Regions from separate parts of the Stenotrophomonas muris genome, predicted to be linked through region 3. Evidence: predicted binding sites of a transcription regulator. Region 3 holds the regulator's gene; each other region holds the start of a gene.

Region 1 (3,275 bases), 2.2 Mb from region 3:
GCAGGCCTCACCGGCCACCAGCGCAGTGTTGGTGGACAGCTTCACGCTGCGGCCGCTGGCCGGGAAGGTCAACGGCACGCTGCCGGAGGTGCCGCAGCTCAGGGCGAAGGCGCCACTGGCCAGGTTCACCGTCTCGCTGAACACCACTTCCAGGTCGGCGGCGGCCGGGAAGGTGCTGCTGCCCTGCGCCGGGGTGGTGGTGGAGACCGACGGCGGTGTGTTCGGGCCCGGCGTGCCGCCGCCACTGAAGGTCTGGCCGTTGTTGCAGCTGCCGAAGGTCTGCCTGGCCGACTCGGCCCAGGTGAAGTGGGTGTACTGGCTGCCGCTGCCGGTCAGCTGCAGCGAGGTGCCCGCGGCCGTGCTGTTGGTCTCGGCCACCGGGATGTTCTGGCTGGTCATGCCGGCGGCAGGGCCACCGGAGGCGGTGATGGCGCCCTCGTAGCTGAGGAACTGGACCACCTTGCCGCTGGCATCGACCAGGGCGATGCCGTCGTTGGGGCCGTTCTGGATGCCGTTGGTCGGGTAGTTGACCACGGCGATGGTCGCGCTGCCGCAGCCGGCGGCGGTGCCGGCCGGGACCGGGTTGTTGGCGTAGACCGCGGCCGCCGAAGGATTGCTGCCGTTGTAGAGGTAGAGGCGGTAGCCGGACAGGTCCTCGCCGGCGGTGGCGACCACTTCGATGGCTTCGCCGACGTCACCGGCGGCGGTGCTGTCGTCGTAGTGCAGTTCGTTGATGAAAACCTCGGCCTGGGCCGGCGCGGCGGCCAGTGCCAGCAGGCAGGCGGCGGCAAGCGGGGACAGCAATCGCATCGACTACTCCTTGTGATTGGGAATGCCTGACCGAGCCTAAGGCCGATCCAGTGACACTTTGTCGTAAATGAACGTCAGATATCTGACAGTGCGACGCTTGTCACCGAAATTGTCCAAGCCCGACGCCTTGGCCGAGGCGCGCGGGCGGAAAAATTTTTTCATTCCGCCCTTGAAAGGGGGCGGCGGGGCTCCATCTCTGCCCTGCTCCCGACGTTGTCGGGTTTCTTCACGTGCGGTTCTGGCACTCGCCTGGGGTGAGTGCTAACATCGCCGGACTTTTTTAGACCAATCAATCACTTAAGAGGTCTCCTATGAGCATCAAGCCGCTGCACGACCGCGTTGTGGTCAAGCCGATCGAAGCCGACGAAATCTCCGCCGGTGGCATCGTCATCCCCGACTCGGCCAAGGAAAAGTCCACCAAGGGTGAGGTCGTGGCCGTCGGCCCCGGCAAGCCGCTGGACAACGGCAACGTGCGCGCGCCGTCGCTGAAGGTCGGCGACAAGGTCATCTACGGCCAGTACGCCGGCAGCTCGTACAAGAGCGAAGGCGTCGAATACAAGGTCCTGCGCGAAGACGACGTGCTCGCCGTCATCGGCTGAGCCCCGGCGCGACCTGTTTCAACCTGATCCCAAACTCCCAGCCGCCGGGCATCGTCCGGCGCTACCAATGAGGTAAATGCAATGGCTGCCAAGGATATTCGTTTCGGTGAAGACGCCCGTTCGCGCATGGTGCGCGGCGTCAACGTTCTCGCCAATGCCGTCAAGGCCACCCTGGGCCCGAAGGGCCGCAACGTCGTGCTGGAAAAGAGCTTCGGCGCGCCGACCATCACCAAGGACGGCGTCTCCGTCGCCAAGGAGATCGAACTGGCTGACAAGTTCGAGAACATGGGCGCGCAGATGGTGAAGGAAGTTGCTTCGCGCACCAACGACGATGCCGGCGACGGCACCACCACCGCCACCGTGCTGGCCCAGGCCCTGATCCGCGAAGGCGCCAAGGCCGTTGCCGCCGGCATGAACCCGATGGACCTCAAGCGCGGTATCGACAAGGCCGTCTCGGCCGCCGTCGCCGAGCTGAAGAACATCTCCAAGCCGACCGCCGACGACAAGGCGATCGCCCAGGTCGGTACCATCTCGGCCAACTCGGACGAGTCGATCGGCCAGATCATCGCTGACGCGATGAAGGAAGTCGGCAAGGAAGGCGTCATCACCGTTGAAGAAGGCTCGGGCCTGGACAACGAGCTGGACGTGGTCAAGGGCATGCAGTTCGACCGCGGCTACCTGTCGCCGTACTTCATCAACAACCAGCAGTCGCAGACCGCTGACCTGGATGACCCGTTCATCCTGCTGCACGACAAGAAGATCTCCAACGTCCGTGACCTGCTGCCGGTGCTGGAAGGTGTCGCCAAGGCCGGCAAGCCGCTGCTGATCGTGGCCGAGGAAGTCGAAGGCGAAGCGCTGGCCACCCTGGTGGTCAACACCATCCGTGGCATCGTCAAGGTCGTGGCCGTCAAGGCCCCGGGCTTCGGCGACCGTCGCAAGGCGATGCTGGAAGACATGGCCGTGCTGACCGGCGGCACCGTGATCTCCGAAGAAGTCGGCCTGTCGCTGGAGAAGGCCACCATCAAGGACCTGGGCCGCGCCAAGAAGGTGCAGGTCTCCAAGGAGAACACCACCATCATCGACGGCGTCGGCGACAAGGCCAACGTTGATGCACGCGTGGCGCAGATCAAGACCCAGATCCAGGACACCTCCTCGGATTACGACCGCGAGAAGCTGCAGGAACGCGTGGCCAAGCTGGCCGGCGGTGTTGCCGTGATCAAGGTCGGCGCCTCGACCGAAATCGAAATGAAGGAAAAGAAGGATCGCGTCGACGACGCCCTGCACGCGACCCGTGCGGCCGTTGAAGAAGGCGTGGTTCCGGGCGGCGGCGTTGCCCTGGTCCGCGCGATCACCGCGCTGGCCGGCCTGAAGGGCGCCAACGAAGACCAGAACCACGGCATCCAGATCGCCCTGCGCGCGATGGAAGCCCCGCTGCGCGAGATCGTGGCCAACGCCGGTGACGAGCCGTCGGTCATCATCAACAAGGTCAAGGAAGGCACCGGCAGCTTCGGTTACAACGCCGCCACCGGCGAGTTCGGCGACATGCTGCAGTTCGGCATCCTGGACCCGACCAAGGTGACCCGTTCGGCGCTGCAGAACGCCGCCTCGATCGCTGGCCTGATGATCACCACCGAAGCCATGGTTGCCGAAGCTCCGAAGAAGGACGAGCCGGCCATGGGTGGCGCCGGTGGCATGGGCGGCATGGGTGGCATGGGCGGCATGGACTTCTAAGTCCACGTCCCCCGGCGGTCGTTGCCGACCCTGGTCGGCACGCCCTCCCGATGCAAGGAAGAACCCCGCCGCAAGGCGGGGTTTTTCCTTGCCCGGTTGCCGCCGCAGCAGCGCATCGCTACGCTCGGTGGCCAT
Region 2 (3,275 bases), 2.2 Mb from region 3:
TTTCGATGGTGGACGGCGTGCATGCGCTGCCGATGGCCACCTCGCAGGACCACAAGCGCGTCGGCGACGGCGACACCGGCCCGAATACCGGCGGCATGGGCGCCTATTCGCCGGCCCCGGTGGTGACGCCGGAGGTGCATGCACGGGTGATGCGCGAGGTGGTGAACCCCACCGTGCAGGGCATGATCGCCGACGGCATCCCGTTCACCGGTTTCCTCTACGCCGGCCTGATGATCGATGCCAGCGGCGCACCGAAGGTGATCGAATTCAACGTGCGCTTTGGCGACCCGGAAACCCAGCCAGTGATGCTGCGCCTGCAGTCGGACCTGGTCGAGCTGGTGGAAGCGGCCATCGATGGCCGCCTGGATGAGGTCGAAGCGCAGTGGGACGCGCGCCCGTCGCTGGGCGTGGTGCTGGCGGCCAGGCCGTACCCGGAAGCGCCGATCACCGGCGACGTGATTTCCGGCCTGGACGACGTGCCGGCCAGTGCCAAGGTGTTCCATGCCGGTACGGCATTGGATGCTCAGGGCCACGTGGTCAGTGCGGGCGGTCGCGTGCTGTGCGTGGCCGCACTGGGCGACAGCGTGCGCGACGCGCAGGCCAATGCCTACGCCGGCGTGGCCAAGGTGAGCTGGGCCAACGCGTTCCACCGCAACGACATTGGCTGGCGCGCGATCGCACGCGAGGGGTGAGGCGGGTGCGGCATCAGGGCATCCACGCGTGGCGTGGATGAGAACGCCGCAAAAAACAAAAAGGCCCGGCAATGCCGGGCCTTTCTTCATTCCAACGCCGCCCCGCTTACGCGGTGAACAGCGCCTTCATCTTCTTCAGCGCGTTCGCTTCAACCTGGCGGATGCGCTCGGCCGACACGCCGTACTCGTCGGCCAGTTCCTGCAGCGTCACCTTGCTGTCCGCGTCCAGCCAGCGGCGGCGGATGATGTCGCGCGAACGCGCATCCAGTTCCGCCAGGCCTTCGCGCAGCAACTGCATCTGGTTGTCTTCGCTGTCGGCACGTTCGTAGGCCATCGACGGGTCTTCGTCGTCGGCGACCAGGAACGCGGCCGGCGACGGCGGCGCGTGCTCGTTGTCCTCGTCGGTCGGCGCATCGAACCCGATATCGCGACCCGACAGGCGCGACTCCATTTCCATGACCTCGCGCTCGGACACGTTCAGGTCCTTGGCCACCGCGCTCACTTCCGCCGCGTTCATCCAGCCCAGGCGCGTCTTCGACTTGCGCAGGTTGAAGAACAGCTTGCGCTGCGCCTTGGTGGTGGCGACCTTCACGATGCGCCAGTTCTTCAGGATGAACTCGTGCATCTCGGCACGGATCCAGTGCACCGCGAAGGAGACCAGGCGCACGCCCATGTCTGGGTCGAAGCGCTTGACCGCCTTCATCAGGCCGATGTTGCCTTCCTGGATCAGGTCGCCCAGGGCGAGGCCGTAGCCGTTGTAGCCGCGGGCCACGTGCACCACGAAGCGCAGGTGCGAATGCACCAGCTCGCGGGCAGCGTCCAGATCGTTGCCGTCGCGGAAGCGACGGGCCAGGTCCTGTTCGTCATCGACCGACAGCACCGGGATCTGGTGCACGGCACCGATGTAGGCGTCCAGCGAACCGAGCGCACTGGGAATCGGGAGATTGTTTGCCACAAGGGCAGTAGAGGTGTTCTGGCTCATAGGCACCCATCTTAGCAGTCCGGGATTTGGACTGCTAAAGGAGGAAAAAGTTCCAGCATCCCATTGATGCAACACTGGTCCCAAACAGAGCCCTACCGTAGCGCGATTTGATGACAGTGGCGAGCATGCTTTTCGGGATTCACAATCCCTTGGAATTCAAGCAATTACCTGCCGTAAAGCGGCCGATTCCGGTCAAGCGGAGCTGAACGGGCCGTTCTGAAGGCCCATTCAGGCCCGGGAACGTTGCCCGGTGTTCAGGCCCAGCGGCCCGCCGGCCCTCAGAGTGCCGAGCGCGGCGGCAGCGACCAGTCGATCGGGGCCTGGCCGCGGCGCTGCAGGTACTCGTTGGCCATCGAGAAATGACGACAGCCGAGGAAGCCCCGATGGGCCGAAAGCGGCGATGGATGCGGCGACTTCAGCACGCGATGGCGGCGGGTGTCGATCACCTTGCCCTTCTGCTGCGCATAGGCGCCCCAGAGCATGAACACCAGCCCTTCGCGCTCGCGGTTGAGCACATCCACCACGTGGTCGGTGAAGCCTTCCCAGCCACGACCCTGGTGCGCACCGGCCTTGCCCTCTTCCACCGTCAGTACCGCATTGAGCAGCAGCACGCCACGCTGCGCCCACGGAATCAGGCAGCCGTGGTCCGGACGCGGGATACCGAGATCGCCCTCGATCTCCTTGTAGATGTTCAGCAGCGACGGCGGCACCGGCACGCCCGGCGGCACCGAGAAACTCAGGCCATGTGCCTGGCCGCGACCGTGGTACGGGTCCTGCCCGAGGATCACCACCTTCACCTGCTCGAACGGCGTGGCGTCGAACGCGGCGAAGATCTGCGGGCCGGGCGGGAACACCGCCGCGCCACTGGCCTTGCGCTGGCGCAGGAAGCTGGACAGCTCGCGCATCTGCGGCTGCAACAGGTAATCGCCGACATGCTGCTTCCAGCTCGGTTCCAGCTGGATCGTCGGGGTGTCGGCTACTTCATCCATCATCGCAACAGAGGTCCATCGTTCAATCGGGCCAGCCTCAGCTGGAACAGCACCTTGGTGACCAGCAGCCGTTCTTCGATCGGCTTGAGCACCAGGTCGTTGGCACCGGACTGCAGCAGCCCGGTCTGGTTGTGCGGGTTGCCATCGCCGGTCATCACCAGCACCGGCAGGCGGCGCTTGCCGTAGCCGAAATCCACGCGCACGCGCTGCACCACGTCGCGACCGCTCAGTTCGCCCTTCAGGGTGACGTCGGTCAGCACCAGGTCGATGCGGTGGCGACTGCGGCCCAGCGACTCGGCGGTGAGCAGGGTGAACGCTTCTTCGGCGCTGACCACGTGCAGCACGTTCAACTGCTGGCGTTCCAGCATGCGCTTGGTGGCCTCGGCCACCACGCGGCTGTCCTCGATATAGAGGATGGTGGCACCGGGGATGGTCTGGGGCTGCACGTAGCCGCGGATGAAGGTCGCCAGTGCTTCATGGCCGAGCGATTTGTCGAAATAGTCGGTGACGTACTCGGTGAAGCGGCGCTGCTCCAGGTGCTGCTGGGCATCGCCGGAGACCACGATCACCGGCACATAGGCCTGGCCGGCCGCTTCGCGCACCATCCGCGCC
Region 3 (3,275 bases):
ATCAGGAACTGGCCGCCGCCCATGCCCAGCTCGGCGATGATGCCGGTGGTGGTGGCCGACAGCTCGGCAGCGGCGGCGCGGCGGCTGGCGGTCAGCAGCCCGGCCTGCACGCGCCACGCCGCAGCGGCCTTGTCGATCTCGCCGGCGAGGCGCTGCAGGCGTTCGTCAGCACCACGCAGCTGTTCCACTTCGGCGTGCATGCGCTCGCGCTGCGCGCCCAGCTCGTCCATCGGCACACGGTGCTTGCGGGCCAGGTCGTGCAGGCGGCCGAGGCGACGCTCGTTCTCCTCGAACTGTTCCGGGTCGGCGTCGAGGTCGTCATGCACGCGGTCCAGCAGCGACAGGGCTTCGTGCAGCTGGATCGAGGCATTCTCGATCAGGCCGTCGACCTCGCCCAGGCGCGGGTCGTGTTCGATCAGGCGCGACAGCTCGTGGCGCACCTGCTGCAGCAGGTCCAGCGCGGAACTGCCGTCGTCGCCATTGAGCTGGTTGCTGGCCGCCTGGCAGGCACTCAGCAGGGCACTGGCATGGGCCTGGCGGCGGTGGCTGGCGCCCAGCGCGGCAATCGACTCCGGTTCCAGGTCTTCGCGGTCCAGTTCGCGCAGCTGGTGCTCCAGGAAGCCGATCCGGTCACTGACGTCGCCCTGCTGCGACAGCGCCAGCGATTCATCGACCAGCGCCTGCCAGGCCGCAGCGGCGCGGCGCACCTGGCGGCGCTCGTCCTCGTTGCCGGCATAGGCGTCCAGCAGGGCCAGCTGCGACGGGCGCGTCAGCAGGGCCTGCTGTTCGTGCTGGCCGTGGATCTCCACCAGCAGCGAGGCCAGGTCGGCCAGCTGGGCCAGGGTCACCGGGCGGCCGTTGATCCAGGCCCGCGAGCCGCCATCGGCACGGATCACGCGGCGCAGCTGGCACTGCTCCTCGTCGTCCAGCTCGTTGTCGGCCAGCCACTGGCGCGCGGCCTGCAGCTGGTCCAGCGCGAACTCGGCCGACAGCTCGGCGCGCGCGGCGCCGTGGCGGACCACGCCGCTGTCGGCGCGCAGGCCGGACAGGAAGCCCAGCGCGTCGACCATCAGTGACTTGCCGGCGCCGGTCTCGCCTGAAACCACGGTCATGCCTGGCCCGAACTCCAGTTCGGTGGCGCGGACGACGGCGAAATCCTTGATCGAAAGATGTCTGAGCATGGGTAAGGGGGTGTCAGCAGCCGCGCAACGCTAGCACGCGGGCGCGGGAGGTCCAATGACTTGCCAAGGTGATCCGCCGCCATTATCTAGTGTCCGTGTCTCACAGGTTGATTCCATGCACGGTTCTCCCGACCAGCTTGCCCCGCGTGCGCGCCATCTGCTGCGCACGCTGATCGCGCGTTACATCCAGGACGGTGAGCCGGTCGGCTCGCAGACGCTGGCGCGCGTGGCCGGGCTGGAGGTCAGTCCGGCCACCATCCGCAACATCCTGGGTGACCTGGAAGACCTGGGGCTGCTGGCTTCGCCGCACACCTCGGCCGGGCGCGTCCCGACCGCACATGGCTACCGGGTGTTCGTCGACAGCCTGCTGCAGATGCAGCCGCCGGGCGAAGGCGAGCTGGCCCGGCTGCGCCAGGAACTGGCCGGCGGCGGCAGCACCCAGGCCCTGCTTGGCAGCGCCTCGGAGCTGCTGTCGGCGATGAGCCACTTCGTCGGCGTGGTCAGCGCCCCGCGGCGCGAGCAGTTCGCGTTCCGCCAGATCGATTTCGTGGCGCTGGACGGGCGCCGGGTGCTGGCGATCCTGGTGTTCGCCGACAACGAGGTGCAGAACCGGGTCATCGAGACCCGCCAGGAGTTCGCGCCGGGCCAGCTGGAACAGGTCGCCAACTACCTCAACGCGCATTTCGCCGGCCTGCCGATGGCCGAGATCCGCACCCGCCTGCTGCTGGAACTGCGTGATGCCCGTTCGGAGCTGGAGCAGCTGCTGGCGCACAGCATCGAGCTGGCCGAGCAGGCCCTGCAGCCGGCGGCCGACGACATGCTGGTGGCCGGGCAGACCCGTCTGATGGGGGTGCAGGACCTGTCCGACCTGGAGCGGCTGCGCGAGCTGTTCGAGCTGTTCTCCAGCAAGCGCGAGATCCTGCAGCTGCTGGAGCGGACCATCCAGGCGCCCGGCGTGCGCATCTTCATCGGCGAGGAGACCGGGATGATGCCGCTGCAGGGCGTCTCGCTAGTCACTGCCCCTTACACGGCCAATGGCCAGGTGCTGGGCGTGCTGGGCGTGATCGGCCCCAAGCGGATGGCCTACGACCGGATGATCCCGCTGGTCCAGGCTACTGCCGATGTACTCGGCGCGGCGTTTTCGCCAGCCGGGCGCACTCCTGGAACATCCGACGCTTGAAACGCAGCATCCCGCCCACACTAGGGTGGGTGGAGGCGGAGACTGACCGCCAGGGACCCAGACATGAACCACGAACATCCAGATATCGAATCCCAGCAGACTGCCGCCGATGCGGCCGCCGCCGCCGGCGTCAACGACGAAGTGGAGCGCCTGCGCGCCGAGGTCGAGCAGATCAAGGCCGATGCGCTGCGTGAGCGCGCCGACCTCGAGAACCAGCGCAAGCGCGTTGCCCGTGACATCGAGCAGGCCCGCAAGTTCGCCAACGAGAAGCTGCTGGGCGAGCTGCTGCCGGTGTTCGACAGCCTGGATGCCGGCTTGAAGGCGGCCGGCGATGACCCGCATCCGCTGCGCGAGGGCCTGGAGCTGACCTACAAGCAGCTGCTGAAGGTTGCCGCCGACAACGGGCTGGTCCTGCTGGACCCGATCGGCCAGCCGTTCAACCCGGAACACCACCAGGCCATCAGCCAGGTGCCGGCCCCAGACGCCGCCCCGGGCAGCGTGGTGACCGTGTTCCAGAAGGGTTACCTGCTCAACGAGCGCCTGCTGCGGCCGGCGCTGGTGGTGGTGGCCGCCGACTGACCCCTCCAGGGCCGGAAGGCGGGAATGTCCCGTCACCCGGCCCGACGCTGAACGCGCCGGGCGACCGGAAACACAGCGTTCGGGAGATGGCTTGAATGTTCCACGAGCCTCCCCCACATCGTATTCATCCACCGGCCGAACGGCCGGACTGACCCCAACAAGCATCCTCAGGAGTCTCCCCCATGGGCAAGATCATTGGTATCGACCTCGGCACCACCAACTCGTGCGTGGCGATCATGGACGGCGGCAAGGCCCGCGTCATCGAGAATTCGGAAGGCGATCGCACCACCCCGTCGATCGTCGCCTACACCAAGGACGGCGAAGTCCTGGTGGGC

The links. Region 3 encodes HrcA, which represses chaperone genes, less so after heat shock. Its sites were predicted from a motif close to TTNGCACTCNNNNNNNNNGAGTGCNAA; they were not measured.
Region 1: ACUVWL_RS19650 (co-chaperone GroES) is a predicted target of HrcA. The motif match lies at 1,049-1,075, and genes of this name have one in related genera.
Region 2: rpoH (RNA polymerase sigma factor RpoH) is a predicted target of HrcA. The motif match lies at 1,686-1,712, and genes of this name have one in related genera.

The regions. Positions count from the first base shown of each region.
Region 1 covers NZ_CP199879.1:4,238,030-4,241,304, forward strand. Annotated here, with positions in the region: gene ACUVWL_RS19645 (endonuclease) at 1-810, opposite strand, end outside; gene ACUVWL_RS19650 (co-chaperone GroES) at 1,122-1,409, shown strand; gene groL (chaperonin GroEL) at 1,491-3,140, shown strand; gene ACUVWL_RS19660 (DUF6445 family protein) at 3,274-3,275, shown strand, end outside.
Region 2 covers NZ_CP199879.1:4,200,843-4,204,117, reverse strand. Annotated here, with positions in the region: gene purD (phosphoribosylamine--glycine ligase) at 1-692, shown strand, start outside; gene rpoH (RNA polymerase sigma factor RpoH) at 799-1,674, opposite strand; gene ung (uracil-DNA glycosylase) at 1,953-2,666, opposite strand; gene ACUVWL_RS19460 (response regulator) at 2,663-3,275, opposite strand, start outside.
Region 3 covers NZ_CP199879.1:1,955,641-1,958,915, reverse strand. Annotated here, with positions in the region: gene recN (DNA repair protein RecN) at 1-1,181, opposite strand, end outside; gene hrcA (heat-inducible transcriptional repressor HrcA) at 1,297-2,361, shown strand; gene grpE (nucleotide exchange factor GrpE) at 2,425-2,940, shown strand; gene dnaK (molecular chaperone DnaK) at 3,123-3,275, shown strand, end outside.